DNA from 4 places in the Streptomyces sp. NPDC015220 genome. Region 1 is predicted to be linked to each of the others. Evidence: riboswitches for the same ligand, from Rfam matches in the RefSeq annotation. Region 1 holds a riboswitch; each other region holds the start of a gene.

Region 1 (7,232 bases):
CGCCTGGACGACAACCTCCGCCTCCAGGTCGAGGCCCAGAAGCTGGCGGCCGCGCTGCACACCGACACCAGCGGGCCGGCCTTCTGGAAGGCACTGTCGACCGCCTCCGGCAAGCTGGACGTCGACCTCAACCCGCGCTACGGCGCCTGGGACGTCCAGAAGGGCGGCGTCGAGGCGAAGGCGCCATGGCTGCGGGACGTCTCGTCGGCGGGCGCGGGGCAGGTGGCGTGACGCGGCGCGGGACGGGCGGCGTGCGGCCCGCGCGGACGGTGTGAGGCCCGCGCGGACGGTGTGAGGCCCGCGCGGACGGTGTGAGGCCCGCGCGGACGGTGTGAGGCGCGCACGGTGCGCCGGCCGCCCCGAGGACGGCTCGGGGGGCCGTCGACGCCGTGGGTTACGTTCGAAGGCGTGAACACCTCCACCGCCCACGGCGCCGAAGCCTCCCCCGGCCGCATCGTCCTGCTCACCACCAGCCACCGGGTCGCCCCCGGGCTGCTGTCCTGGCCCGCCTGGCAGGCGCTGCGCGCGGCCGACCGGGTGCTGTGCGCGGACGGGGCGCATCCGCAGCTGCCGTATCTGCGCGAGGCGGGCGTCACCGTCGCCGAGGAGTCGCCGACCGCCGGGGAACTGGTCGACGCCTGCGCGGGCGGCCGTACGGTCGTGGTGGTGGCCACCGGCGAGGGCGAGCCGGTCCTCACCGACCAACTGGCCCGCCTCGCCGGCTCCGGGCGCGTCGCCATGCCGGAGCTCGAGCTGCTCCCCGCCTCCTACGACCTGCCGGGCGCCCGCCTGCTCGATCTGGTGCAGGTCATGGACCGGATCCGCGCCGAGTGCCCCTGGTCGTCCCGGCAGACCCACGAGGGCCTGGCCAAGTACGCCATCGAGGAGGCGTACGAGCTGGTGGAGTCGATCGAGGACGGTGACCGGGACGAGCTGCGCGAGGAGCTGGGCGACGTCCTCCTCCAGGTCGTCTTCCACTCCCGCATCGCCGAGGAGGACCCCGAGGAGCCCTTCTCGGTCGACGACGTGGCCGGCGGCATCGTCGCCAAGCTGATCCACCGCCATCCGCACGTCTTCGGTGACGAGACGGCCGAGACCCCGGAGGAGGTGAAGGCGCACTGGCTGCGCACCAAGGCCGAGGAGAAGCGGCGCACCTCCGTGACGGACGGTGTCCCCCTCGGCCAGCCCGGTCTGGCCCTCGCGGCGAAGCTGGCCTCCCGGGTCCGCACGGCGGGCCTCGACGTGCCGCTGCCCGGGGCGGAGGGCGTCGGCTACGAGCTGCTGGCGCTGGCCGCCCGCGCCGAGGCGACCGGCGTCGACCCGGAGGCGGCGCTGCGGGCGGCGGCGCGGACGTACCGGGACGCGATCAGGGACGCCGAGGGCGTCTGAGGCGCGAAGCGGAGGCCGGGGGCCCGGAGGACGGCCCGAAGGAGCCGAGGGGCACGGGGCCGTGAGGCCGCGCGGCGCCGCCGCACAGGGCGCGCCCGGCTCCCGCCGGCGCGCGGCCGGCACGCTCCAGCGGGCTGGAGGCGCCGTCCCGGGAAACCGGGGACGGGGAGAAGGAGAGGAGAAGAAGGGGAGGGGAGGAAGGGGAGCGGCGGGGGCGGAACGCCTGGACGCCGGGTCCCACGACTAGGGTCGGCCCCATGCACGACCAGCCACCCGTTCCACCCGCTTCCGGCACCACCCCGCCCCGCCCCGGGACCACCCCGCCTCCCCTCTTCACCTGGGAGTTCGCGAGCGACCCCTACCCGGCGTACGCCTGGCTGCGCGAGCACGCCCCGGTGCACCGGACCCGGCTGCCCAGCGGCGTGGAGGCCTGGCTGGTCACCCGGTACGCCGACGCCCGGCAGGCCCTGGCCGACTCCCGGCTGTCCAAGAACCCCGCGCACCACGACGAGCCGGCGCACGCCAAGGGCAAGACCGGCATTCCCGGCGAGCGCAAGGCCGAGCTGATGACGCATCTGCTCAACATCGACCCGCCGGACCACACCCGGCTGCGCCGGCTGGTCAGCAAGGCGTTCACGCCCCGCCGGGTCGCCGAGTTCGCGCCGCGCGTGCAGGAGCTGACCGACGGCCTCATCGACGGGTTCGCCGGGCGCGGCAGCGCCGACCTCATCCACGAGTTCGCCTTCCCGCTGCCCATCTACGCCATCTGCGACCTGCTCGGCGTCCCGCGCGAGGACCAGGACGACTTCCGGGACTGGGCGGGCATGATGATCCGGCACGGTGGCGGCCCGCGCGGCGGGGTCGCCCGGTCGGTGAAGAAGATGCGCGGCTACCTCGCCGAGCTGATCCACCGCAAGCGCCAGGCGCTGCCCGCCGAACCCACCCCCGGCGAGGACCTGATCTCCGGCCTGATCCGCGCCTCCGACCACGGCGAGCACCTCACCGAGAACGAGGCCGCGGCCATGGCCTTCATCCTTCTCTTCGCCGGTTTCGAGACGACCGTCAACCTCATCGGCAACGGCACGTACGCCCTGCTCACCCACCCCGCGCAGCGCGAGCTGCTGCAACGTTCCCTCGCGGCGGGGGAGAGCGGCCTGCTGGAGACCGGTGTGGAGGAGCTGCTGCGCTACGACGGTCCGGTGGAGCTGGCCACCTGGCGGTTCGCCACCCGACCGCTGACCATCGGCGGGCAGGAGATCGCCGCCGGCGACCCGGTGCTCGTGGTCCTGGCGGCCGCCGACCGGGACCCGGAGCGGTTCGCCGGCCCGGACACCCTCGACCTCGCCCGGCGGGACAACCAGCACCTGGGCTACGGCCACGGCATCCACTACTGCCTCGGCGCCCCGCTGGCCCGTCTGGAGGGGCAGACCGCGCTCGCCACGCTCCTCACCCGGCTCCCCGACCTCGCCCTGGACGCCGATCCGGCGGACCTGCGCTGGCGGGGCGGACTCATCATGCGCGGCCTGCGGACCCTGCCCGTCCGGTTCACTCCCCGCCCGGCCGCGCAAGGGCGGAGCGGCACCGGAGAAGGCCCTGCGCGAACCCGTTGACGCACGCAAAGGTGACACATGTTCAACTGTGTGATCTTCACGTGATCTGTGTGGCATTAACTTGTGACAAGTGATCGGGAGCCGCTACCTTCACGCATCAGCGCGGCGGCGGGCACCATCCGCCGCGCGGTCACCGTTGTCTCGCGAAAGGTCTCTGCATGCTCTCCGGGAACGGTCGTCACCGTCGCCCCCGTCAGGCTCCGGCCCTCCTCGTCGCCGCCGGGGTGACCGGCTCCGCCATCGCCATCCCGCTCGTCGCCGCCTCCGGCGCGAACGCGGCCGACGGCACCACGTGGGACAAGGTGGCACAGTGCGAGACCGGCGGCTCCTGGAGCGCCGACAACGGCAACGGCTACTACGGCGGCCTGCTGCTGACCCAGGACGACTGGGAGAAGTACGGCGGTCTCTCCTACGCCGCCAGCCCCGACCAGGCCAGCCGGTCCCAGCAGATAGCCGTGGCCGAGAAGATCCTCGCCGACCGGGGCGCCGGCGCCTGGCACACCTGCGGGCTGCTGTCCGGGCTCACCAAGAGCTCCGGGGCCGCGAAGGTCGACACGGGCGTGGGGGGCGACTCGGTCCCCTCGTCCTCGAAGAAGGCGGGCGGCAACGGCTCGGCCAAGTCGTCGGGTTCGACCGACTCGTCCGATGCCTCGGGTACCTCGGATGCCTCCGATTCGTCCGACGACGGTACTGACCCCGGCCAGTCCGACTCGCCCGGGGGGACGTCCGACCCGGCCGATCCCTCCGGTTCCCCGGCCGGCGCCTCCGACGCGCCCCGCGCCTCCAAGTCGCCCGGTTCCGCGAACCGGTCGGACGGTTCCACCGCCGCGGAGCCCTCCACCGCGCCCTCCTCGCCGGCCAAGGGCGGCGAGACGGTCGGGTCGGACGCGTCCCACGGGACCGGAACGACCGGCACCTCCCCCTCACGGAGCGCGGGGTCCGGCGGTCAGGACGACTACGACCGCTCGGACAACTCCGTCCAGAGCGTCGGCTCTTCGGCCCTCGTGGACACCGGGGCGCTGGGCGGCGGCCGGCACCGCGGCGGCAGCGCCGCCGAGACCCCGGCGGACAGCCGTACGACCGCAGCCGGCGGCCGGCACGCCTCGCGCGGCGACGCCGCCTCCTACACGGTCCGCTCCGGCGACTCCCTCGCCTCCATCGCCGACTCCCTTGACGTGAGCGGCGGGTGGCACGCGCTCTACGACGCGAACAAGAGCGCCGTCGGTGCCGACCCGAACCACATCGTGGCCGGTCAGAGCCTGGATGTCCCTACCGAAAACGCCCATAAGTAGAGGGAGTTCGCGCCATACTTCGCACAGAATGCCCCATTCGGTGAAAGTGTGGGATGAGTCTCAGAAGCCCTGATCGTCTTTGAATTTCCGTCGATCACCTGCCTACGGTCGTGACCGCTCGCCACCGCGAGCCCCGGCTGCCGCAACGCCGAATCCTGCCAGCGGCCGCACGGGAACAGTCGTCGCGTCACGCGCCGTAGGCAGGAGCGGGGGACCCAAGGTAGTTGCCGCGCCGGGAAGTTCACCGGAGCGGCTGGGGGTGAAGCCGTACCTCCCCAAAGGTACGGCCGGGCAACTCAACCGGCCCGAACCCGACAGCTCACCTCGCAGGCGTCGGTGAGGGGATCCATCCATGCTGTTTTCCAGCAAGGGCAAGCACCGTCGTCCCTCCAAGGCCACCCGCGCCATCGCGCTCGCCGGTGTCACCGGCGCCGCCGTCGCCGCTCCGCTGATGGCCGCCGGCAACGCCTCCGCCGCCACCGCCTCCGAGTGGGACGCGGTCGCCCAGTGCGAGTCCGGCGGCAACTGGTCCATCAACACCGGCAACGGCTTCTACGGCGGCCTGCAGTTCACCAACTCCACCTGGGCCGCCTACGGGGGCACCGCCTACGCCTCGCGCGCCGACCTGGCCTCCAAGTCGCAGCAGATCGCCGTCGCGGAGAAGGTCCTGGCGGGTCAGGGCAAGGGCGCCTGGCCGGTCTGCGGCAAGGGCCTGTCCGGCGCCGGGTACACCGGCGGCTCGAGCTCGTCCTCGTCTTCGTCCTCCTCCTCGTCTTCGTCCTCCTCCTCCTCCTCCTCGTCTTCGTCCTCCTCTTCCTCGTCGAGCGGTGGCTCCGGCAGCTCCAAGAGCACCACCACCCGCTCCACCGAGCGGCAGGCCGCCAACCGCTCCATGACGCGTCCGGCCCCCAGGAAGACCGTCACCACCCCGACCGGCAAGAAGGTCAAGAAGGGCGACGGCGAGTACAAGGTGGTCGCCGGCGACACCCTCAGCTCCATCGCCACGGCCCACCACGTCCAGGGCGGCTGGGAGAAGCTGTTCCGGCTGAACAAGGACATCGTCGAGGACGCCAACCTCATCTACCCGGGCCAGCAGCTGCACCTGAAGTGACAGCGGGCCGACGGCCGGACCGGACGACGGCCGGCCGGCGGCCGGGCCACGGGCCCCGCCAGGCGCGGCCCCCGTCATGGGGGCCGCGTGAGGACCGCCCCCCGTCCCCACGGGCTCCCCGCCCCGGTGCGTGTTCCCCCGTACGCACCGGGGCGGGGCTTTTTTCATCTCCTGTTCCCGGCCCCGCCACCGGCCCCTTTGTTCCGGTAGGAAACAATGTGTACCGTCACCCTGTCCACGGGACGGTCGGTCGGCCGGTCGGCGCCCCGGGACGGTTAGGCTCTAGTCGCAAGGCTCACACGCCCCGCACTTCAAGCGTCACATCCAAGAAGGAGATGCTCGTGCCGTCCATCGACGTCGTCGTAGCCCGGGAAATCCTGGACTCCCGAGGCAACCCCACGGTCGAGGTCGAGGTCGGCCTCGACGACGGCAGCACGGGTCGTGCCGCCGTTCCCTCCGGCGCCTCCACCGGCGCCTTCGAGGCCATCGAGCTCCGCGACGGCGACCCCAACCGCTACCAGGGCAAGGGCGTCGAGAAGGCCGTCCTCGCCGTGATCGAGCAGATCGGCCCGGAGCTGGTCGGCTACGACGCCACCGAGCAGCGCCTCATCGACCAGGCCATGTTCGACCTGGACGCCACCGACAACAAGGGCTCGCTGGGCGCCAACGCCATCCTCGGCGTCTCCCTCGCCGTCGCCCACGCCGCCTCCGAGGCGTCCGACCTCCCCCTCTTCCGCTACCTGGGCGGCCCGAACGCGCACCTGCTGCCGGTGCCGATGATGAACATCCTGAACGGCGGCTCGCACGCCGACTCCAACGTGGACATCCAGGAGTTCATGATCGCCCCGATCGGCGCGGAGTCCTTCTCCGAGGCGCTGCGCTGGGGCACCGAGGTCTACCACACCCTCAAGAAGGTCCTGAAGAACAAGGGCCTGGCCACCGGCCTCGGCGACGAGGGCGGCTTCGCCCCGAACCTCGGCTCCAACCGCGAGGCCCTCGACCTCATCCTCGAGGCGATCAAGGAGGCCGGCTACACCCCCGGCGAGCAGATCGCCCTCGCCCTCGACGTCGCCGCCTCCGAGTTCTACAAGGACGGCTCCTACCTCTTCGAGGGCAAGGAGCGCTCGGCCGCCGAGATGACCGAGTACTACGCCGACCTCGTCGACGCCTACCCGCTGGTCTCCATCGAGGACCCGCTGTTCGAGGACGACTGGGCCGGCTGGAAGACCATCACCGACAAGCTCGGTGACAAGGTCCAGCTCGTCGGTGACGACCTGTTCGTGACCAACCCCGAGCGCCTGGCCCGCGGCATCGAGGACGGCGCCGCCAACGCCCTGCTGGTGAAGGTGAACCAGATCGGTTCGCTGACCGAGACGCTGGACGCCGTCGAGCTGGCCCAGCGCAACGGCTTCAAGTGCATGATGTCCCACCGCTCCGGCGAGACCGAGGACGTCACCATCGCCGACCTGGCCGTCGCCACCAACTGCGGCCAGATCAAGACCGGCGCCCCGGCCCGCTCCGAGCGCGTCGCCAAGTACAACCAGCTGCTGCGCATCGAGGAGATCCTCGACGACGCCGCGGTGTACGCCGGCCGCAGCGCGTTCCCGCGCTTCAAGGGCGACGCCGGCAAGGCCGAGGTCTCCAAGGGCTGAGGCGCCCCGGGCCTCGTCCTGGCCAGTCGTCCGTACGTCCCCGTACTCGGTCCCGTACCGTGTCCGGGGACGTACGTACGTGTGAGTGGCATGAAGGGGAGGCGGGGACGATGGCCGTGCGGGACCGGGACCGGTTCTCCACCGCGACCAGGCTCAGGGTGCTCGGCGAGCAGACCGC
Region 2 (7,232 bases), on a different contig from region 1:
ATCGGGGCGACCACCGTCGGCTGGGCCGCGAGCCAGGCCAGTGCGACGGTGGCGACCTCGGCCCCACGTGCCCGGGCGATCTCGTCGAGGGCCGCGAGGACCTTCTGGCCGCGCTCGGTGTCCAGGTGCTTGCCGGCGCCCTCGGCCCGCGCGCTGTCGACCGTGGCGCCGGGCCGGTACTTGCCGGTCAGGAAGCCGGAGGCCAGCGCGTAGTACGGCACCGCGGCCAGGCCGGCCCGCTCGGCGAGGTCGCGCAGCTCGCCTTCGTAGGTGCCGCGGGAGACCAGGTTGTAGTGCGGCTGGAGCGCCACGTACCTGGCCAGGCCCTCGCGCTCGGAGAACTCCAGCGACGCCTCCAGCCGCTCGGCGGAGATGTTGGAGGCGGCGATGTGCCGCACCTTGCCCGCCTTCACCAGTGCGTCGAGGGCGCCGACGATCTCCTCGACGGGCACCTCCGGCTGGTCGAAGTGGGTGTAGTACAGGTCGATGTAGTCGGTGCCCAGGCGCTTGAGGGAGGCGTCGGCCGCGGCCTTGATGTTGGCGGCGCTCAGGCCCTGGTAGTCGGGGTGCTGGCTGACCTTGGTGGCGATGACCACCTCGGAGCGGTTGCCGCGCTCCTTGACCCACTTGCCGATGATCGTCTCGGACTCGCCGCCCCGGTTGCCCTCGATCCACGCGGAGTACGAGTCGGCGGTGTCGACGAAGTTGCCGCCGGCCGCCGCGTAGGCGTCGAGCACCGCGAACGACTGCGCCTGGTCGGCGGTCCAGCCGAAGACGTTGCCGCCGAGGGCGAGCGGGAAGACCTCGAGGTCGGACGGGCCCAGCTTGCGCAGTGAAGTCTTGGAAGTCATGTAGAGCATCAACGACCGATCCGGAGCGACCCATTCCGCGCCCCGCCGTTTCCGGGCGCAAAGATCGCGCAAACAAAGGTCAGGGGTTGAGGCCCTTGCCGTGCAGCCACGCCATCGGGTCGATGCCGGCGGGCGACCCGTCGGGGTGGACCTCCAGGTGCAGGTGCGGACCGGTGACGTTGCCGGTGGCGCCGACCCGGCCGATGACGTCACCCGTGCTCACCTTCTGGCCGACGGTCACGGTGATCGACGACTGGTGGCAGAACCACAGCTCGGTGCCGTCGTCGAGGGTGAGGATCGTGCGGTAGCCGTACGAGCCCGCCCAGCCGGCCTCGGTGATGGTGCCGCTGTGGATCGCCTTGATCAGGGTGCCGGTGGGGGCGGCGAAGTCGAGACCGGTGTGGTGGCCGGAGGACCACATGGTGCCGGCCTGACCGAAGGTGGAGGTGATGGTGTACGAGGAGGTCGGCAGCGTGTACTGCCTGGCCAGCTCGGCCAGCCGCGCCGCCTCCGCCTTCCTCCTGGCCTCCTCCTCCGCCTTCTTCTTCGCGGCGGCGGCCTTGGCCTCGGCCACCCGCTCGGCCTCCCGCTTGGCCTCGGCGGCGTCCGCCTGGGCCTTCTTCACGGCGGCGGCCTCGGCGGCGGCCCGGGCCTTCGCCTCGACCTGGTCCTGCTGCTGCTCGGCCTGCGCCATGATGCGGTTGCGCAGTGCCTCGCCCGCGTCGGGGGTGTCCCGTCCACTCGGGGCGGCGGCCGTGCCGACGTCGCTCAGCGCGGTAGCGGAGCCCTGGGGGGTTTCCTCCTGGACGGAGGAGTCCTCGAAGAGCGAGCCGACGGAGGGCACGCCCACGGAGGGCAGGTCGGGCAGGGAGATGGAGACCGGCGGCTTGCCGGTGTTGGCGCTGGCCATGCCGCCCGCGCCGACGGCGGCCATGACGCCGACGCCGAGCACGGTGGAGCTGCGGGCGAGTCCGCCGCCGCGCTGCTTGGCGACCCGGTGCCGGCCGCGTACCGGGCGGAGGGACTCCTCGGTGGGGTTCCACTCCTCCCAGGGGCCCTCATCGGGGCCCCGGTCGCCGTAAGCGAAGGTCTCGGGACCCTGGCCGGGCACGAACGGGGCTTCAGGGGCAGGCCGGTTGGACGCCACGCGGGCGTACTCCTTTCCTTCCGCGTCGCCTACCGGGTTAGCTGACGGGTTCGGAGCGGGAAGGTCTCCTACGCGCGTCAACCAGCCGTGACGACACGGTGGACGACGTGCGATTCACCCCAAGTTGGTGGTTCCCCGGTTCCCTCGCGGGATTCGGCGCGTGCGCGCACGGAGCCGCCTCTTGTGACGGCTGGGACGACCGCGCTGCGTTATCGAACGTTAATAGACGCGAGGCTCGGTTTCCAAGCCGCGCGGCTTGATCATTAAACCTTTTTGGCCAGGACATAACCCCTGCGGGGGGTGAAAACCGGGTGAGTTGACAAAGGATCAAGCCACTTCGGCGCCATCGCGCACCCTCCTCGCCACTCGGCCCGACCTGATGGTGTGTCAGTTGTTATGCGGACGGGGACCGGTCGCTCACGTGTCGTGACAACGATCAGGGGAGGGGGCGGGTCCGTCGGGACGGCGAGAACGCGCGGGAGGGGCGGGAGAGGCCCGGCCTCGTGAGCACACGAGCGCGGAGAACGAGCGCGGAGAACCCGAGGCTCGGGAACAGGCGGGATCGGAAAACACTCAGGGCCGGAATCCATGTTCGGATTCCGGCCCTGAGCCTTCAGTAGCGGGGACAGGATTTGAACCTGCGACCTCTGGGTTATGAGCCCAGCGAGCTACCGAGCTGCTCCACCCCGCGTCGGTGAAACCAGTGTATCCCATGTTCGAGGTGGGTTGCACACGCGTTTACACACGCCCGCCTCCGGCGGCCCGGACGGCGGCCCTCCGCCGCCACTGGTGCCGCCCGGCAGGCACCCGTCCGGCTCACACCGGAGCCGGACCGCGCGGGTCCCGGTTGGGCTGACTCCGGGAGCCCGCCGAGCGGATGCGGTGCGGTCTCACGCTCACGCCAAAGGCCCGCCGAGCGGATGCGGTGCGGTCTCACGCCGGGGGCCCGTCGAGCAGGTGCCGGTTCGGCTCCTTGGCCGCTTCCTCGAACTCCGGCAGTACGACGACCTCCGCGCCGCCGCCGACCAGGACTCCGGTCCCGTCGGCCGCCTCGATGAACGTGTCCGGTTCCCGCCAGGCCGTGACCACCCGCCGTACCCCGGCGTCGAGAATCAGCCGGGCGCACGGGCGCGGCCGGGAGGCGCGTCGGGCGCACGGCTCCAGGCTGCTGTACACCGTGGCGCCAGGCAGCCGCGGATCCATCGGGTCGATCTTGGCCAGTGCCGCCTCCTCCGCGTGCGCGGCCGGGTCACCGGCCTCCCGTGAGTACCCCCGCGCGAGCTCGGTGCCGTCGGCGGCGACCACCACCGCGCCCACGCTGAACGCGGTCCGCGACGGCGGACACCGCAGCGCCAGGTCGCAGGCGAGCCGGAGCCAGTGCCGGTCCGCGGGAACGGCACGCTCGCCGACGCCGGGAGCCGTGGGCTCGTAGCGCATGAGCACGACGTCCTCGACCGCCCGCGTCTCCACCAGCCGCAGCCGGCCACCCTGGTACCGCCCCGGCCCGAACAGCCGCGGCGCGCCGGGGTCGCCCACGAACACCGGGGCGAGCACGAGCTGCACCTCGTCGGCGAGCTGCCGCTGGAGCAGCTGGGTGTGGACCGTGCCGCCGCCCTCGACCATGAGCCGGCGCACGCCGCGCACGTCGTGCAGGTGCTCCAGCAGGCGCCGCCAGTCGAGCTCGGCGCCCAGCGCGACGACGTCGACGGCGCCGGTCCCCCCGGAGGCGATGCCGGCCCGCCGCAGCCGGTCGGCGCCCGCGTCCGTCGTGTAGACGGACTTCGCGCCGCCCGTGCACCAGAAGAGCGCGTCCGGGTCCAGGTCGCCGGAGGCGCTGACCGTGACCTTCAGCGGGTACTCCGGCCGCCCGGCGGCGATCCGGGCGGCGCGCCGCCGCGGCGAGTTGACCAGCAGCCGCGGGTTGTCGGCGCGCAGGGTGGCGGCCCCGACGAGGATCGCGTCCACGGACGCCCGCACCTCGTCGACCCGGTCGAAGTCGGCGGGGCCGGACAGCAGGAGGCGGTCGGGCCCGGTGTCGTCGAGGTAGCCGTCGAGCGAGACGGCGGCGGACAGCAGGACGTACGGCAGGGGCATCGACGTACTCTCCCTGGGACGCGGACGGCCGGCGCCGACCGAATTGGTTCAAGTTTGAAACAAACTACACTGGCGGCATGACGACCCGCTGGCTCACGCCCGAGGAGCAGCGCGCCTGGCGCGCCTACATCGCCGCCTCCCTCCTGCTGGAGGACGCGATCGACCGGCAGCTCCAGCAGGAGGCCGGCATGCCGCACCTGTACTACTCCATCCTGTCGGTCCTCTCCGAGACCCCGGACCGCGCACTGCGCATGACCGGCCTCGCCGAGCGGCTGAAGATCACGCGCAGCCGGTTGACGTACGCGGTGGCGCGGCTCGAGAAGGACGGTCTGGTCCGCCGCGAGGGATGCTCCTCGGACAGGCGGGGCAGCGTCGCGGTGCTGACGCCGGAGGGCATGTCGGTCCTGGAGCGCACGGCGCCCGGCCATGTGGAGACCGTACGCGAGCGCCTCTTCGACCGGCTGACCCCGGAGCAGGTGGGGCAGCTGGAGGAGATCTGCACCCGGATCACCCGCGGCCTCCAGGGCGACGGGCCCGGAGCCGGACCCGAGGAAGTGCCCTGGCGGCGGCGGTCCTCGCCCTGCGACTGAGCCGGGGGCCGGGGGCCGGGAGAACCGTATTCCATTTGCTTCAAATTTTAAGCACGCGTTAGGGTCTCGGAGCGACGTCTTGCTTCAAATCTGAAGCACCATTCCGCCCGCCCGGCCCTCGGAGGACCCGCATGCCCGACACACCCGCCGCCACCCTGCGCGCCCGCGTCCGGGTACCGCTGCGCTTCCCCGACGGCTACCGCGTCGACGCCGAACTGGTCACCTTCCACGGGCTGACCGACGGGCAGGAACACGTGGCGGTGGTGCTGGGCGCGCCCGGCTCCGCCCCGGTCCCCGGCTCCGCCCCTGACCGCGCTCCCGCCTCCGTCCCCGGCCCCGCCTCCTCCGCGCCCGCCGGTGCCGGCCGGGCCGTCCCGCTGGTCCGGCTGCACTCCGAGTGCCTGACCGGCGACGTCTTCGGCTCCGCCCGCTGCGACTGCGGTCCGCAGCTGCGCGAGGCGGTGGAACGCATCGCCGACCGCGGCGGTGTCCTGCTCTACCTCCGCCAGGAGGGCCGGGGCATCGGTCTCTACAACAAGCTCGACGCCTACGCCCTCCAGGACCAGGGCCTGGACACCTACGCGGCGAACGCGGCCCTCGGCCTGCCCGAGGACGCCCGTGACTACACGGCGGCGGCCCAGATGCTGAAGGCCCTCGGCATCACGGCCCTGGACCTGCTCTCCAACAACCCGGACAAGGCCGACCAGCTCCGCGCCCTGGGCATCGAGGTCCACGACCGGGTGCCGACCGGCGTCTTCACCACCGACCACAACGTCCGCTACCTGCGCGCCAAGGTCCTCCGGACCCGGCACACCCTCCCCCTGGACGAACTGACCGAGCTGAGCGCGGGCTGACACCGCCCGCGGACCGGCCCGCCAGCCGGTCCACCGGCCCGAGACCCCGTCAGCCGGTCCAGCGGCCCGAGGTGAAGGTCACCGCGAGCACCACCGTCAGCGGCGCCACCACCCCGGCGTAGGCCTCCCCCACCCAGCGGCGGCGCAGACTCCAGCGGGCCAGTCCCGTCCACAACGGCCACCAGAGCAGGGTGGCGCGGGGAATGGACAGGTACCAGTAGGACGTGCCCAGGGCCCAGAGGCTGAGCCCGACGTAGACGGCCTCCGGCCAGCGGCGGCGGAACAGCAGCATCGCCAGCAGCAGGACGCCGACCGCCATGGCCACCAGCTCCAGCTGGAACTCGACCGCGTAACCGGTGGTCTGGAGGTGGTCGAAGGCGTTCCGCCAGGTGTTGCGGAACGCTTCGAGGGGCGTGTGGAAGTCCCGGTACCAGCCGCGTTCCTCGGCGTGCTGCCAGGCCTGCCAGTCACCGGTGCGCTCGTGCAGGTAGACGGTGTACGCGACCGCGGGCACGGCGGGCAGCGCACACCAGCCCAGCGGAAGCAGGCGGCGCAGCACTCCGGGGTCCGCCTGGCCGGTGCGGGCGGACGGGCGCAGGGTGAGCAGGAGTTCGACGGCGATCGCGGCGGCCAGGAACAGCCCGCTGATGCGGACGGTGGTGGCCGCCGCGCCGAGCAGTCCGGCGAGCGGCCAGTGGCGTCGCTTCGCCGCGAGCCAGGCCGGCAGGGCGAAGGCCAGGAACAGCGACTCGGTGTATCCGGCGGCCAGGAAGACGGCCGCCGGCGAGGCCAGCAGGAACGCGGCGGCCCGTTGCCCGGAGCGGGCGCCGTCCGGACTCTCGAGCCCGGCGATCCGGGCCAGCGCCACGACGGCGACCGCGCCGCTCACCAGGGAGACCAGCAGGCCGGCCACGGTCCAGTCGGCGACCACGGTGTGCACGGCGCGCAGCACCAGGGGGAAACCGGGGAAGAAGGCGACCCGGTTGTCGTGCGGCGGGTCCATGCCGGGGAACGGGTCGAAGTAACCGTACTGGGCTATTCGCCGGTAGTGGACCCAGTCCCACTGCTCCCAGCGGGACAGCCAGCCGGCCGGCTTCTTGCTGTCGCCTCCGGGGGCGGTCCAGGCGACGGCGTAGGTGATGAGCCACAGTCCCAGGCGGGTGAAGAGGTACAGCCGCAGCACCCGCAGGTCAGTCGGCGTCAGCCGGTCGAGCGGCCACCGGCGCGCGCGACCGCCGGACGGCTCGGCGGGGGGTTCGTGGGCACCGTCCGCCCGAGGGGTGCCCGATGTCTCGGTGGGGGGCACGGTCGCGGTCATCGGGCATCCGTTTCTGATGGGTACGGGAGGGTGTTCCGGCCGGTACGTGCCGGGGCGGGGCGAGCGGGGGGAGGGTGTGCCGGGCCGCCCGGTGGCGGACGTACGTGCCGAAGCCGTTCGGGGTGAGCGTCGGCCCGGTCGGCCGGCGCCTCGTGTCCCGGCAGCCGCGTCCGCTCGGCGAGCACCAGCGGTTCGGTGTCGAAGGACCACTCCGCGCCGCGCACCAACGGCAGCGGCTGCTCGGTGACGTCGCGAGGAGCCGACCTGGAACCGCGCGGCGCGCAGGAGAGGCCCACGCCGAGGATGGCGCGCGGGTTGACGCCGTAGCGGCGGGAGACGGTCTTCCTGTCGGGCCCGCGCACCACCCGGGCTCCAGGA
Region 3 (7,232 bases), on a different contig from region 1:
GGAGATGGTCGTCAGGTCGCCGAGCGGAAAGAGCAGCGCGCCCACGGCGAGAGCCGAGACGGCGACCACGAGGGTCGCGACCAGGCAGAAGGCCATCACCGTGGCGTACTTGGTGAGCAGCAGGCGGGTGCGGCCGGCCGGGGCCACCAGCAGGTAGCGCAGGGTGCCCGCGTTGGCCTCGCCGGCGATCGAGTCGCCCGCGACCACTCCCACCGCCAGCGGCAGGAACACCGGCAGCGTGGCCGCCAGCGCGGTGAAGACCAGGAAGAGTCCGTTGTTGGTGATCTGGGCGATGAACGCCGGCCCCTCGCCGCCCCCGCGTGCCGCCGGCGAGCCTCCCCGCGTCTCGATCCGGACGGCCACCCCGACGAGGACCGGCACGGCGGCCAGCACCCCGAGCAGGGCGAGGGTGCGCCAGCGCCGGAAGGTGATCGCCAGCTCGCTGCGCAGCAGCCCGAGCGTCCACAACGGCCTCGCGGCCTCCGCGCCGGCCCGGCCCCAGGCCGTCGCCGCCTCAGCCCGCGACATCGAAACCCTCCCCCGTGAGTGCCACGAACGCGTCCTCCAGCGAGGCCCGTTCGACGCCGAAGCCGCGGACCCGGACGCCCGCCGTCACCAGCGCGGCGTTCACCTCGGCGAGGTCGCGGTCCGGTGGCTCGCCGGTCACCCGGTCGCCGACGACGGCGATGTCGCCGACGCCCTGCTCCTTCAGCACCCCGGCCGCCTCACCCGGGTCGGGTGTGGTGACCACGAGCCGGCCGCGCGCCCCGGCCGCCAGCTCGGCCACCGGCCCCTGGACGACGAGCCTGCCCTGTGCCATGACCGCCGCGTGCGTGCACACCTGCTCGATCTCGTCGAGCAGGTGGGAGGAGAGGAAAACGGTCGTTCCGTCGGAGGCCAGCTCCCGGACCAGGGTGCGGATCTCCCGCATGCCCTGCGGGTCGAGGCCGTTGGTCGGCTCGTCCAGGACGAGCAGTCGGCGCGGCCGGAGCAGCGCGGCGGCCAGACCGAGACGCTGCTTCATGCCCAGGGAGTACGCCCTGGCCTTCTTGCCGGCGGCGGCCGTCAGGCCCACCCGCTCCAGCGCGGCGGCGACGCGGCGGTGCCGGTCGCGCGGGTCGGCGGTCGGGTCGGCGGCGTCCTGGCGCAGCAGGTTGTCCCGGCCGGAGAGGAAGCCGTACAGGGCCGGCCCCTCGATGAGCGCGCCGACGTGCGGGAGCACGGCGCGCGCCGAGCGGGGCATGGGCTGCCCCAGCACCCGGGCCGTGCCGGAGGTGGGCTCGATGAGCCCCATCAGCATGCGGATGGTGGTGGTCTTGCCGGAGCCGTTCGGACCGAGGAAGCCGAAGACGCTGCCCGCCGGGACGGTCAGGTCGAGACCGTCGACGGCGAGCTGCCCGCCGCGGTAGCGCTTGGTGAGCCCACGGGTGCGGATGACGCCGTCGTCCGCGTCCCGCGCCACCGGTCCCGGAGCCGGGTCCGGGACCGATCGCGGCTCCGCCGCCGTCACCGTCCGCGGTTCCGCGGCGGACGCCTCGTCCATCGGCTCCCTCGATCCGTCGTGCCTCTCGCCTGCTTACCGCCCGGCGTCCGCCGCCTTCACCAGCACGTCCTTGGTGACGGTGCCGACGTAGGCCTTGCCGTCGTCCGTGATCAGGGCGTTGACCAGTCGGGTGGAGAAGACCGTGCCCTTGCCGAACTCGCCGCTCACCTGGTCACCGAGCGAGCCGAGGAAACCGCCCAGGGCGCCGTCGCCGGAGGACGACGGTATGCCGCCCTTGGCGCCGGTGTCGAAGACGGCGATGGAGTTCCAGCCCTTGCCGAGGACCTTCATCCCGTCCCCGCCCGCGGCGAGACCCTCCAGCGGGGAGGCGTCCTTGCGGGGGGCGCCGGGCGTGCGGGCGTGCTCACCCGCCCCGGCGTCCTCGCCCTCGGTGACCTTCGCGCCCTTGGGCGGGGTGAAGTCGAAGGTGGCGGCGGCCGGCTCGGCAAAGCTGATCCGCGTGAAGCCGGCGTCGACGACCGCGGCGCCGCCGCCCGCCGGGGTGAGCGTGAACTTCAGCGGCAGCCCGGTCGTGGAGTCCACCGCGATGCTGATCGCGCCGACCGTGGTGCCCGAGGCCTGCTTGGGCTTGACGACCAGTCGGTAGGCGTCCCGGCCGGCGACCTGCGCGGTGCCGCCGACCGTCACCGAGGTGGTGTCGTCGACCGACTTCAGGATCTCGTCGGCGAAGTCCTTGGGCGTGACGGGCGCCTCGTCCTTCCCCTTCTTCCCGTCCTGGGCCGCGGTGCCGTGGTAGACCTCGTCGGACTTGCTGTCGTAGCCCCAGACGTCCTTGCCGTTGTGGATCAGGCTGTACTCGGCGGCGCTCTCGATCAGCGAGACCTTCTGCCGGTCCTGCCCGTCGGCGGCGACCCGCAGGGTGTGCGTGCCGGAGGCCAGCTCGGTCAGCTTGGAGGCCGGGTCGGCGGACGATCCGGAACCGTCCTTGACGGCGCCGGAGGCGAGGCCGCTCTCCAGACCCCCGAGGTTCGGCAGGCCGAGGTCGGTGCTGATCCTGACGGTGCCGGACAGCCGCTGGACGTCCGACTTGGCGATCTTCTCGATGAGCTGCTGCGCGGTGATCTTCGGCAGATCGGGGTCGCCGGAGTCGGCGAGGGCCGGGACGAGCCCGATGGTCGCCGCCGCCACCCCCACCACCGCGACCGGGACGCCGTACCGCGCTGCCTTGCGCCGCGCCGAGTACCGGCCGTCGGCCTCCTCGGCGCCCCTGCTGTCGTCGGATTCGTACGGTGCCATGTGTGCCCTACCTCCGTCGTCGGCGGCGGCTGCCCGTCTCTCGTACTGCTCCCACCCCGAGCCGCCATTCTCACCCGAATCGGTGAGGAGTGGTGTGGTCCGTGGTTCCATCTGACCAAATCGGCGGCGTGGAAGCGTCAGACCGCGGAGCCAACTCCGCGTACGCCTGCGGTATGACACACAAGGGCGGCACCCTCCCCCTCCCCGTAGGGGTCGGGGTGGAGAGCGCCGTTCGCACGGGAGCGCCGACCCGGTGCCCGGCGGCCTCCGGGGCGGGCGGCGGAACGTGCCCAGGGGGCGGGCAGGGGCGGGAGGCTCCCGGTTCCGGTCTAGCCGGCCCGGTGCACCACCGCGTCGCACAGTTGCAGCAGGGCCGCCTTCGCGTCGCACTCCCGCAGCGGGGCCAGCGCGGCCCGCGCCTCCTCCGCGTAGCGCACGGTGTCCCGGCGGGCCTGCTCCAGGGCCGGGTGCGCGCGCAGCGCCGCCAGCGCCTGCGCGTGCCGCGCGTCGTCACTCAGGTCGGAGTCCAGCAGCTCGCACAGCGCGATGTCCTCGGCCAGCCCCAGCCGCGCCACGCGCTCGCGCAGCCGCAGCACGGGCAGCGTCGCGATGCCCTCGCGCAGATCGGTGCCCGGCGTCTTGCCGGACTCGTGCGAGTCGGAGGCGATGTCCAGCACGTCGTCCGCGAGCTGGAAGGCGACGCCGAGCCGCTCGCCGTACTGGGTCAGCACGTCCACGACCGTCTCGTCGGCCCCCGACATCATCGCCCCGAACCGGCACGAGACGGCCACCAGCGACCCCGTCTTGCCGCCCAGCACGTCCAGGTAGTGGTCGACCGGGTCCCGGCCGTCCTGCGGGCCCGCCGTCTCCAGGATCTGCCCGGTGACCAGGCGTTCGAACGCCAGGGCCTGCACCCGGACCGCCTCCGGTCCGAGGTCGGCGAGGATCTGGGAGGCGCGGGCGAACAGGAAGTCGCCGGTCAGGACCGCGACCGAGTTGCCCCATCGGGTGTTCGCGCTGGCCACCCCGCGGCGCACCGCGGCCTCGTCCATCACGTCGTCGTGGTAGAGCGTCGCCAGGTGGGTCAGCTCCACGACCACGGCCGACGGCACGATGCCCGGCGCGTACGGGTCGCCGAACTGCGCCGCGAGCATCACGAGCAGCGGCCGAAACCGCTTCCCGCCCGCCTTGACGAGGTGCTGCGCGGCCTCCGTGATGAACGGGACCTCGCTCTTGGTGGCTTCGAGCAACCCTTCCTCGACAGCCGTCAACCCGGCCTGGACATCGGCTTCGACAGCCTGGTCCCGCACGCTCAGCCCGAATGGCCCGACGACGGTCACGAGGGGTCTCCTGTCTGCTGGTGTCTGCTGGCGATTACACGGTTTGTCGATAGGTCGCTGCCATCACTCAAGTCAGCGTATCCGGTCAGGTTTCGATCACCGCTAGCGCCCACCGATACAGGGCGGGCGGTATCGGAGCTCACCCGATATGCCATCGATCACCACATATGCACAGATATTTATCGACTCACTCCTCCCTACCCACGGCCACTCCGCTCGCACACACGCCCACAGGTACAGGCGTACGACAGGGCCATGGCGTCACGCGAAGTGACGACCGCCACATCCGTTCGCCCCATAGTCCGATTTAACCCTATTGACATTGCAATTCCGGTTAGCCGTAATTGCTCCCGCTGTCAGCAAACCGTGAGTTGGGTCACGCCCCACCTCCGACCCCTCCCGTCTCGACCGCGACCTCTTTCCCGTTCCCCGCAAGCCAGTTGACACTTGGCGACTGCAAAGGATCAAGCATCCCAAAAGCCTCAGACCAAGGTCAACTAGGGCGATGTGTGAATTCGGCACTTGTCCGGGAGATGTGCTCTCGCATACGTTCCGGGCCGTCGGGCGGACGCCGAATCCTGCCGCCGCCCGGAATCCATCGACCCAGCACCACGGCAGGAGCGGGGGACCCAGGTAAGTCGCCGGGCCGGAGCGCCGTACGTCGTCCTACGTCGTACGCCGTGCCGGAACGGCTCGGGGTGAAGCCGTGCCCTTCGGGGCGCGGCCGGGCACCTCCCCGCCCGAACCCGACAGCTCACCTCGCAGGCGACGGAGAGGAATTACCCATGCCCGCAATCGGTCAGCGCCGTACCCGCACCGCCCGCATCCTCCGCACCCTCGCCGTGAGCGGCACGGGTGCCGCCGTCCTCGCCGTCCCGCTCATCGGCGCCACCAGCGCCTCCGCGGCGCCCGCGACCACCACGGCCGTGAGCTCGGCCGCCTACTCGAACAACCTCGACGGCTGGATCCGGGAATCTCTCGCGATCATGGCTCAGAAGGGCATCCCGGGCAGCTACAACGGCATCTACCGCAACGTGATCCGCGAGTCGTCCGGCAACCCGAAGGCCATCAACCTCTGGGACTCCAACGCGGCCAAGGGCATCCCGTCCAAGGGCCTGCTGCAGGTCATCCAGCCGACCTTCAACACCTACCACGTGTCCGGCACGTCGCTCGACATCTACGACCCGGTCGCGAACATCACGGCCGCGTGCAACTACGCGGCGGCCCGGTACGGCTCGATCGACAACGTCAACAGCGCGTACTGACGGACGGGCCCCGGCCGACGAGGCCGGCCCGGATCGGACCTGACCGGGGCCTGACCGGCCTTAAGGAAACAAACGTTCGAGGACGACGGCGATGCCGTCGTCCTCGTTCGACATGGTGACCTCGTCGGCCACCGCCTTGAGTTCGGGGTGGGCGTTGGCCATGGCGACACCCCGGGCGGCCCACTGGAACATGGGGATGTCGTTCGGCATGTCGCCGAAGGCGAGGGCGCTCGCCCGGTCCAGCCCCAGTCGCTCGGCGGCCAGCGCGAGGCCGGTGGCCTTGGTGATGCCGCAGGGCTGGAGCTCGACGGTCCCCGGGCCCGACATGGTGACCGTGGCCAGGGAACCGACCGCGCCGCGGGCCGCCTCGGCCAACTCGTCGTCGGACAGCGACGGATGGCGCAGCAGCACCTTGCTGATGGGCGCGCGCCACAGGTCGTCGCGCCGCTCGACCCGTGCGGCGGGCAGGGTCGGGTGCGGCATCCGGTACCCCGGCTCGATGAGCGTGAGCCCGTCCACCCCGTCCTGGTCGACCGCGGCGTACACCTCCCCCACCTCGGCCTCGATCTTGCCGAGCGCGGTCTCGGCCGTCTCCCGGTCCAGGGTGACCGACCACAGCAGCCGGTCCGCCCCGGCGTCGTAGAGCTGGGCGCCCTGACCGCACACCGCGAGCCCCGTGGTGCCCAGGGCCGCCAGCAGCGGCCGCACCCTCGGCGCCGGCCGCCCCGTCACGACCAGGTGCCGGACACCGGCCGTCGCCACCCGCGCGAGCGCGGCGAGGGACCGCTCGGACACGGTGTCGTCGCCGCGCAGCAGCGTTCCGTCCAGGTCAGTGGCGATGAGGGCATATGCGAGGGGAGCGGCCATGCCCAGAGAATACGGACCCGTCGCACCGTCGGACCCTCGGGAACCGGACGACGACGGAGAGCACAGCCGCCCCTGCCGTCTTCCCCAACTCCCCTTCCCCGGGACCGGCATGCTCCGATGCGCCCGGAACGACCCGCGGTGTGCGGGGTGACGCGCCGTACGGGACGGTGAGCCGTCTCCGGGGCGGTCAGGCGTCTTTGGGGTGGTGCGCCGTGCTCGCGCGGTGCGCCGTGCTCGCGCGGTGCGCCGTGCTCGCGCGGTGCGCCGTGCTCGCGCCGCGTCGCGGGAGCGGACCCGCGCTTTCCGCCGGCGCTGACCCGGCCGGGACAGCCGGCACGGCCGGCCGCGCCGCCGCCGCGGTCCCGCCACAACCGGGGCATCACGGACTCTTTGGGCACTGCCCAAGACAGCACACGCCGCCGTAACGTGTGGCCCGACCACATGAACGTGTGGCCCGACCCCGCATGGAACGCACGGCACACGAAAGAGAGGCAGTACCCGATGCCCCCCTTCGAGGTCCCCGAGGGCGACCCCTTCGGTCCGCACAACCTTCCCTACGGCGTCTTCTCCCGCGCCGGATCACAGGAGAAGACCGTCGGCGTCCGGCTCGGCGACCACGTCCTTGACGCGGGCGCGGCGGCGGTGGCGCTCGGTTCGCCGTACGCCGCCCTGCTCGCGCGGCCGACCCTGAACCCGCTCCTGGCCGCCGGCCGCACCGCCTGGTCGGACGTGCGCCGTGCGCTGACCGCGTGGCTGACGGTGCCGTCCCACCAGGAGACCGTCGCGCCGTTCCTGCACCCGCTGTCCTCGGTGACCCTGCACCTGCCCTTCGAGGTCGCGGACTACGTCGACTTCTACGCCTCCGAGCACCACGCGCGGAACGTGGGCCAGATCTTCCGGCCGGACACCGCCGCGCTGACCCCCAACTGGAAGCACCTGCCGATCGGCTACCACGGCCGC
Region 4 (7,232 bases), on a different contig from region 1:
GGTCGCGATCTCGTCGAACACCAGCAGCACGTCGTGCGCGTCGCACGCCTCGCGCAGCACCCGCAGATACGCGGGGGAGTGGAACCGCATCCCGCCCGCGCCCTGCACCACCGGCTCGACGATCACGGCGGCCACTTCGTCCGCGTGCCGTTCGATCATGTCGTGCAGATGGGCGGCGTACGCCTCCTCGTACCCGGCCGGCGGAGCGTCCGCGAAGACCTGGCGCGGCAGCACGCCGGTCCACAGCTCGTGCATCCCGCCCTCGGGGTCGCACACGGCCATCGGCTGCCAGGTGTCGCCGTGGTAGCCGCCCCGCCAGGTCAGCAGCCGCCGCTTCTCCGGGCGGCCGAGCGAACGCCAGTACTGCAGGCACATCTTGACGGCGACCTCGACCGACACCGAGCCGGAGTCGGCGAGGAAGACGTGTTCGAGGCCGTCGGGCGACATGTCGACGAGCAGCTTGGCGAGACGGACGGCGGGCTCGTGGGTGAGCCCGCCGAACATCACGTGGCTCATCCGCTCCAGCTGATCGCGGACCGCCTCGTTGAGCACCGGATGGTTGTAGCCGTGGATCGCGGCCCACCACGAGGACATGCCGTCGACCAGTTCGCCGGAGCCGTCCGCGAGCCGCAGCCGGACCCCGCTCGCGGACTCGACCACGAGCGGTTCCCCGCGGCCCGGCATCGGACCGTACGGGTGCCACACGTGCCGCCGGTCGAGGTCCAGGAGCGCGGACACGCCCGTACCGGAAGGGCCGGACAGATCAGGCATTGGGCGCGAGGTCCGTTCCCGCGCCCCGGCGGCGCACGGTCACCAGATCGGTGCGGGGCTCGCTGCCCCCGGGCCCGGCGGCCCCGGCGCCGGAACCGCACACCCCCGCGTCCCCGTGCGACCCGCAGGCGGTCTCGGCGTGCGATCCGCAGCCAGTGTCCCGGTGCGACCCGCAGCCGCCTGCGGCAGCCGCCCGGTGCTCCGGCAGGGTGACCTGGTCGGCGCCCTCCACCTCGAACCCGGCGTCCGCGATCATGTCCAGGTCGGCCCTGCCGGCCTGGCCCTCGCTCGTCAGGTAGTCGCCGAGGAAGATGGAGTTGGCCAGGTGCAGGGCGAGCGGCTGCATGGAGCGCAGGTGCACCTCGCGGCCGCCCGCGATGCGGACCTCCACGTCCGGGCAGACGAACCGCACCATGGCGAGGATCCGCAGGCAGCGCTGCGGGGTCAGGTTCCACTCCTTGGCGAGCGGGGTGCCCTCGAACGGGATCAGGAAGTTCACCGGAACGGAGTCCGGGTCCAGCTCGCGCAGCGAGTAGACGACGTCCACCAGGTCCTCGTCGCTCTCGCCCATTCCGGCGATCAGCCCGGAACAGGCGGACAGCCCGGCCGAGTGCGCCTTGTTCACCGTGTCCACCCGGTCGGCGTAGGTGTGGGTGGTGGTGATGTCGCCGTAGGTCGACTCGGAGGTGTTGAGGTTGTGGTTGTAGGCGTCGGCCCCGGCCGCGCGCAGCCGCTCCGCCTGGCCGTCGGAGAGCAGTCCGAGACAGGCGCACACCTCGACGCCCTCGTTCTGGTCCTTGATGGCCTTGATGGTCTCCGACACCCGGTCGACGTCACGGTCCGTCGGACCGCGCCCGCTGGCCACCAGGCAGACCCGCTTGGCGCCGCCGGCCAGCCCGGCCGCCGCCGCCGCGGAGGCCTCGTCGGGCTTGAGCCAGGTGTACTTGAGGATGTCGGCCTTCGAACCGAGCCGCTGGGAGCAGTACGAGCAGTCCTCGGGGCAGAGCCCGGACTTGAGGTTGACGAGGTAGTTGAGTTTCACCCGCCGGCCGAACCAGTGGCGGCGCACCTTCCCCGCCGCCGCCACCACGTCGAGCAGGTCGTCGTCGGAGCCGGCCAGCACGGCCAGGGCTTCCTCGCGGGTCGGCGGTTCGCGCCGAAGCCCCTTGTCCACGAGCGTGTTCAGGAGGTCCATGGAAGTCGATCCTGGCCTACCGGGCCGCCCGCGGCCAAGGAGGGTTCGCACAACAGAGACGCTTCCACGTGTGGGTATCACCACACCATGGGCGGCTGGTCGGGCCGCTAGGGTCTGTGCACTGCCTACAAAAGCCTCCGGAGGACCCATGGCGTTCGGCTGGATCGACGACCAGGCGGACGCGCGCCGCCGCGCCGGGCTGACACGGACCCTGCGCCCCCGCTCCGCCGACTCCCCGCTCCTCGACCTGGCGAGCAACGACTACCTGGGGCTGGCCCGCCACCCCGAGGTGACCGAGGGGGCCGCGGCCGCGGCGCGCGCCTGGGGCGGCGGCGCCACGGGCTCCCGGCTGGTCACCGGCACCACCGAACTGCACACCGGGCTGGAGCGCGAACTGGCCGACTTCTGCGGCTTCGAGGCGGCGCTGGTGTTCTCGTCCGGATACGCGGCCAACCTCGCCGCGGTCACCACGCTCGCCCCGCACGGTTCGCTGATCGTCTCGGACGCGGGCAACCACGCCTCGCTCATCGACGGCTGCCGGCTGGCCCGCGCCACCACACAGGTGGTGGCGCACAGCGACCCGGAGGCCGCGCGCAAGGCGCTCGGCGCGCACGAGGGGCCGGCCGTCCTCGTCTCCGACACGGTGTTCTCGGTCGACGGCGACGCGGCGCCGCTGGCGGAGTTCGCGGCGGTGTGCCGGGAGCGGGGCGCGGGGTTGGTCGTGGACGACGCCCACGGCCTCGGTGTGCTGGGCGCCGGCGGTCGCGGCGCCGCCCGGGCGGCGGGGCTGGCCGGCGCCGGGGACGTGGTCGTGACGGTGACGCTGTCCAAGTCGCTGGGCAGCCAGGGCGGAGCCGTGCTCGGGCCCGCCCTGGTGATCGACCATCTGGTCAACGTGGCACGGACGTTCATCTTCGACACGGGCCTGGCCCCCGCGGCGGCGGGGGCGGCCCTGGCCGCCCTGGGACTGCTGCGCCGGGAACCGGAGCGGGCGGCGCGGGCCCGCGCGGTGGCGGCCGGACTGCACGCCCGGCTGACCGCCGCGGGGCTGGAGGCCGTGCGCCCGGACGCCGCGGTGGTCTCCGTGCGCGCGCCGTCCCCGGAGGGCGCCGTGCGATGGGCGGCGGACTGCCGTGCGGCGGGCCTGGCCGTGGGCTGCTTCCGTCCTCCTTCCGTGCCCGACGGCATCTCACGGCTCAGGCTGACCGCCCGCGCGGACCTCTCCGAGGCGCAGATCGACCACGCCGTACGGGTCATCGGCGAAACGCGACCATGAGTCGGCGTGACACGGCCGTGCGTCGCCAGGGGGGAGTCGCGGTCAGATGCGGTGCACCGCGGCCGTGAAGTCCGCCCAGCTCCCGGGTGAGAAGAGCAGTGCGGGCCCGGCCGGGGCCTTGGAGTCGCGCACGGCGAACAGTCCGGCGTCCGGGCCCGACACCGGCCGGGCCGCCTCGACGCAGTTGTTCGCCCCCGTGCTGTAGCTGCTGCGCAGCCATCGCACGCCGTGCAGATCGGTGCTGGACGATAGGTTCCGCGGCAGAGCGGACATGGAGCCTCCTTACGCGTTCGCGCGCCGTCAGGTGTTCCGGCGCATCCCTGCGATGAAGTCCAACGAGTCCTCGGTCGAAAGGGCATGGAACCGAAGGGCGTCGAAGGCCTCGGTGTAGGCCTCAAGGTCTTCTTTCCGATCGAGATAGAGGCTACTCGTCAAGTGGTCGAGAACGACCACATCCAGATCAGAAGTGTTCGAAAACGAGAAGACAACGAAAGGGCCGGTGATGCCGATGTGCGCGCCCGCCGCGAACGGCAGCACCTGCAACCGGACTTGCGGCAGCCGTGCCGCCTCGGTCAGCCGTTCCAGCTGACGCGCCATGACCTCCGGGCCACCGACCTCCCGGCGCAGGACCGCCTCGTCGAGCACCGCGTTCAGCTCGAGCGGCGGATCGGCCCGCAGGACGTCCTGCCGGGCCAGCCGCACCTCCACCAGGGCGTCCAGCCGCTCGTCGTCGAGTCCGTCCACGGCGGCCCGGGTCACCGCGCGCGCGTACTCGGGCGTCTGGAGCAGCCCGGGGACGACGGAGGTCTCCAGGGTCCGCATCGCGGTCGCCTGGGACTCCAGACTGATGAAGTCCCGGTAGGTCGGCGGCAGTACGCCGCGGTAGGCGTGCCACCAGTGGCGCCGGTCGTCACCGTCCCCGGATCCCGCCAACACCAGCAGCAGATCGCGCAGTTGGGGGTCGTGGACCGCGTAGGCGTCCAGCAGTAGCCGTACGTCGGCCGGTTTCACCCCGCTGGCCCCGGTTTCGATCCGGCTCACCTTCGACTGGTGCCAGCCCACCAGCCGGGCCGCCTCCCCGCTGGTGAGACCCGCTCCGGTGCGCAGCGTGCGCAGTTCGGCGCCGAGCTTCCGGCGGCGCACCACGGGACCGTGCTGCATGGACACTTCCCACTCCCTCCCGGCTCCCGGCGGCGGCTTCGGCGCTCGGCGCCGCGGCCGGGACCCGTGCCACGGCACAGGACGATCCGCGCGGCGCGCGGTCGACCGCCGCAGAGTTCACCGCTTCGAGCGACAGATATATGCATATCTCGGGGGATCGCCACCGGTGCCGTCGTCGTGGTGGCAGTCTGACGGCGAACCACCAGTCCGGGACCGTACTCGAACCATCCGCTCCGTGCCGGACCACGGTCCCGTGGGAAGGGGACGAACATCGCCATGGCAGACCACCTGGAAGCATCCGTCACTCTGCCGAGCGATCCCGCCTCGGTCTCCGCCGCCCGCGCCTACGCGGTGGGCGCCCTGGCGGAGTGGGGCCTGCCCGCGGGGACGGAGACCGCCGACACCGTGCGGCTCATCGTCTCGGAGCTCGCCACCAACGCCGTGCAGCACACCCTCGGGCAGTCGCCCACCTTCACGGTGGACCTCGTCCTCGAACGCGACGAGCTGTTGAGCATCGGGGTGACCGACAGCCATCCGCGGTTACCGAAACGACTGCCGGCCGCTGTCCAGCAGGACAACGGCCGGGGCATGGTGATCATCCGATGGCTGGCCGCGGAGTGCGGCGGCAGACTGACCGTGCGGCGCACCCGGGAGGGCGGCAAGACGGTCCGCATCGAACTCCCCTGGACGGCGCCGGGCCGCCCCGCACGGACGGCGGGCCGACGGGACTCGTCGCCCGAGTCCCGTGGGCCGGAGCCCGGGGCCGGACACTGAGAGGGCCCGAGGGCGGTGACGGCGCCTCGGCCGGCCGTCACCGCCCTCGGGCGGATCAGCTGACCCGGCCGTACCAGACGCTCCTGGTCCAGATCTTCTGCAGCCGCACCACGTCCCCGGTCTTCGGCGCGTGCCAGATCTTGCCCGCGCCGGCGTAGATGCCGACGTGGTAGACGTACGAGCCCGAGTGGAAGAACACCAGGTCACCCGCGCGGCGGCTGCTCGCTGAGATGTGCCGGGACTTGTTGTACTGCTGTTCGGCCGTGCGGGGCAGCTTCTTGCCCGCCCTCTTGAACGAGTACAGCGTGAGCCCGGAGCAGTCGAACCGTCGCGGTCCCGTCGCTCCCCACTGGTAGGGGGAACCCTTCTTGGACGCCGCGATCTGGAGCGCCTTCGTCGCGAGCGTCGCGGCGGAGGCGTCGGAGGCGGCGCCCGGCACCACGATCGAGCCGCCCACGGCGGCGATGGTCAGGGCCGAGGCCGTGCCGGCCCGGGCCATGAACGACGGGACACGATTGAGCGCAGTCATGCGCAACCCTTCGTCAGCCGCCTGTGAAGGATGACCTGTCGGATTCGGGCTGGCGAAGTTGCCCGGCCGCGTTGTCGCGGCTTCACCCCAAGGGCTGCTCGGTACGGCCGAGGTGCGACCGTTCCGGCGACCCGTCGTGCTCGGGTCCTCCACTCCTGCCGATCCACTCCCGTCGACCGGTTGTCCGGGCGGCGGCAGGATTCGGCGTCCGCCCGGACCGCCCCGCCGCTGTGGCGGGGGCTTGTCGTCAGACACGGATCTTCACCTACGGATGTCCGAAAATCCCAACGGAACCGGGGATTTGTGTTGTTACTCACCACTCACCCGTTCGGGTGGACGCTCGTGCACTCGAACGTCCGTCTGGTCCCACGGCGACGCCCGGACCAGCACCGGAACACGCCATTCCGCCATCCGGGCAGGCGCGTCGCGCAACCGGAAGCGCCTCGGGAACACGGGTTTTTCTAGCCGAAAGGCGGTACGTCGTTTGGTCCGTTTCGGCTTACGCCCGTGCGTGCCGCCGGCGTCGCCCGCGGTCGCGTGACCGCGTGCGGCTCAACTGGCCCGGTCGGGCGGCAGGGTGACCCGGGCGGCACGCCGCTCGCCGTCCAGCGCGCGCAGCGCCCGCGCCAGGGTGGCGGTGTGCAGCTCGGTCTCGTTCCGTTGGTGCATCAGCGCGAGCGCGTCGCGCAGTTCGGCAGCTTTGCGGACCAGGGCCTGAGCGGCCCTCAGCCCGCCATAGGTGTCCTCGCGCCGACCCGGGTTGATCCGGCCGAGGAGGTCCACCACGTCGAGGTAACAGTCGATCAGCTCCGCCTCGGCGCGGGTCAGCGCGGGCAGCGCCGGCGGCTCGGAGGGCTGGGACGGCTCGTGCGGGGGCGGTGGCATCGGCGCCTCAGCGCGCTCGGCGGCCCGAAGGCGCCGGACCGCCGAGCGCGCGCTCGGCGGACTCCGGCGGTGGGCGGTGGGCGGGCGGTCGGGTCATGGCACGGTCCTCCGCGGGGCGGCTGGTCCGGTCGGCGGGTGAGCGGCGCCCACGGGAGCGGCGGCCGCTGGTGGGAGCGCGACGGCTTCGTGAAAAACGTACAGGACGTACGCGAGCGTGGGGGAGGGTTCGAGCCGCCGGTCTCCGGTCGTGCGCGCCGTCCTCCTGGCGCAAGCTGGAGATGGAACTCCGGCCGCTCCACGACCCAGGGAATCTCCGATGGTGTTCTTCGCGATTTCCAGGCGGCACCCCCTCCAGCCGCTGTCCGTCACCGATCTGGTGCTGGAGCACGAGCGGCTGCACGAGGAGATCGACCAGTTGCAGCACGCCCTGGGCTCGCACGCGGTCATAGACCAGGCCATCGGCGCCGTGGTGGCCTTCGGGCGGATGCCCCCCGAGGACGCCTGGCGGGTGCTGCGCGAGGTCTCCCAGCGCACGAACACCAAGCTGCGCACGGTCGCCGAGCACGTCCTGAAGTTCGCGCAGGGCGGCGCTCTGTCCGACACCGAACTGGAGGAGCTGAGGCGGGCGCTCGACCGGCACT

The links. Region 1 has a riboswitch for cyclic di-AMP ahead of ACF061_RS14810 (transglycosylase family protein). Riboswitches for the same ligand answer to the same signal wherever they lie in the genome.
Region 2: linked by a shared signal. The riboswitch ahead of ACF061_RS35275 (M23 family metallopeptidase) and the one ahead of ACF061_RS14810 (transglycosylase family protein) in region 1 are both predicted to bind cyclic di-AMP.
Region 3: linked by a shared signal. The riboswitch ahead of ACF061_RS08580 (transglycosylase SLT domain-containing protein) and the one ahead of ACF061_RS14810 (transglycosylase family protein) in region 1 are both predicted to bind cyclic di-AMP.
Region 4: linked by a shared signal. The riboswitch ahead of ACF061_RS31680 (C40 family peptidase) and the one ahead of ACF061_RS14810 (transglycosylase family protein) in region 1 are both predicted to bind cyclic di-AMP.

The regions. Positions count from the first base shown of each region.
Region 1 is NZ_JBIBUK010000005.1:272,174-279,405, forward strand. Features, by position in the region: gene ACF061_RS14790 (SurA N-terminal domain-containing protein) at 1-231, shown strand, start outside; gene ACF061_RS14795 (nucleoside triphosphate pyrophosphohydrolase) at 409-1,389, shown strand; gene ACF061_RS14800 (cytochrome P450) at 1,647-2,999, shown strand; gene ACF061_RS14805 (transglycosylase family protein) at 3,158-4,291, shown strand; cyclic di-AMP (ydaO/yuaA leader) riboswitch at 4,474-4,639, shown strand; gene ACF061_RS14810 (transglycosylase family protein) at 4,644-5,402, shown strand; gene eno (phosphopyruvate hydratase) at 5,744-7,054, shown strand; gene ACF061_RS14820 (septum formation initiator family protein) at 7,165-7,232, shown strand, end outside.
Region 2 is NZ_JBIBUK010000030.1:19,242-26,473, forward strand. Features, by position in the region: gene ACF061_RS35270 (aldo/keto reductase) at 1-851, opposite strand, end outside; gene ACF061_RS35275 (M23 family metallopeptidase) at 931-1,998, opposite strand; cyclic di-AMP (ydaO/yuaA leader) riboswitch at 2,010-2,167, opposite strand; tRNA gene ACF061_RS35280 (tRNA-Met) at 2,616-2,689, opposite strand; gene ACF061_RS35285 (dihydrofolate reductase family protein) at 2,932-4,092, opposite strand; gene ACF061_RS35290 (MarR family winged helix-turn-helix transcriptional regulator) at 4,170-4,682, shown strand; gene ribA (GTP cyclohydrolase II) at 4,814-5,536, shown strand; gene ACF061_RS35300 (mannosyltransferase family protein) at 5,586-6,854, opposite strand; gene ACF061_RS35305 (glycosyltransferase family 2 protein) at 6,851-7,232, opposite strand, start outside.
Region 3 is NZ_JBIBUK010000002.1:816,278-823,509, forward strand. Features, by position in the region: gene ACF061_RS08560 (ABC transporter permease) at 1-528, opposite strand, end outside; gene ACF061_RS08565 (ABC transporter ATP-binding protein) at 515-1,543, opposite strand; gene ACF061_RS08570 (outer membrane lipoprotein carrier protein LolA) at 1,577-2,800, opposite strand; gene ACF061_RS08575 (polyprenyl synthetase family protein) at 3,130-4,140, opposite strand; cyclic di-AMP (ydaO/yuaA leader) riboswitch at 4,716-4,921, shown strand; gene ACF061_RS08580 (transglycosylase SLT domain-containing protein) at 4,926-5,405, shown strand; gene ACF061_RS08585 (HAD family hydrolase) at 5,466-6,272, opposite strand; gene fahA (fumarylacetoacetase) at 6,774-7,232, shown strand, end outside.
Region 4 is NZ_JBIBUK010000023.1:15,779-23,010, reverse strand. Features, by position in the region: gene ACF061_RS31710 (adenosylmethionine--8-amino-7-oxononanoate transaminase) at 1-771, opposite strand, end outside; gene bioB (biotin synthase BioB) at 764-1,966, opposite strand; gene ACF061_RS31700 (8-amino-7-oxononanoate synthase) at 2,115-3,242, shown strand; gene ACF061_RS31695 (DUF397 domain-containing protein) at 3,285-3,515, opposite strand; gene ACF061_RS31690 (helix-turn-helix domain-containing protein) at 3,543-4,403, opposite strand; gene ACF061_RS31685 (ATP-binding protein) at 4,680-5,177, shown strand; gene ACF061_RS31680 (C40 family peptidase) at 5,233-5,706, opposite strand; cyclic di-AMP (ydaO/yuaA leader) riboswitch at 5,710-5,923, opposite strand; gene ACF061_RS31675 (hypothetical protein) at 6,259-6,591, opposite strand; gene ACF061_RS31670 (ANTAR domain-containing protein) at 6,908-7,232, shown strand, end outside.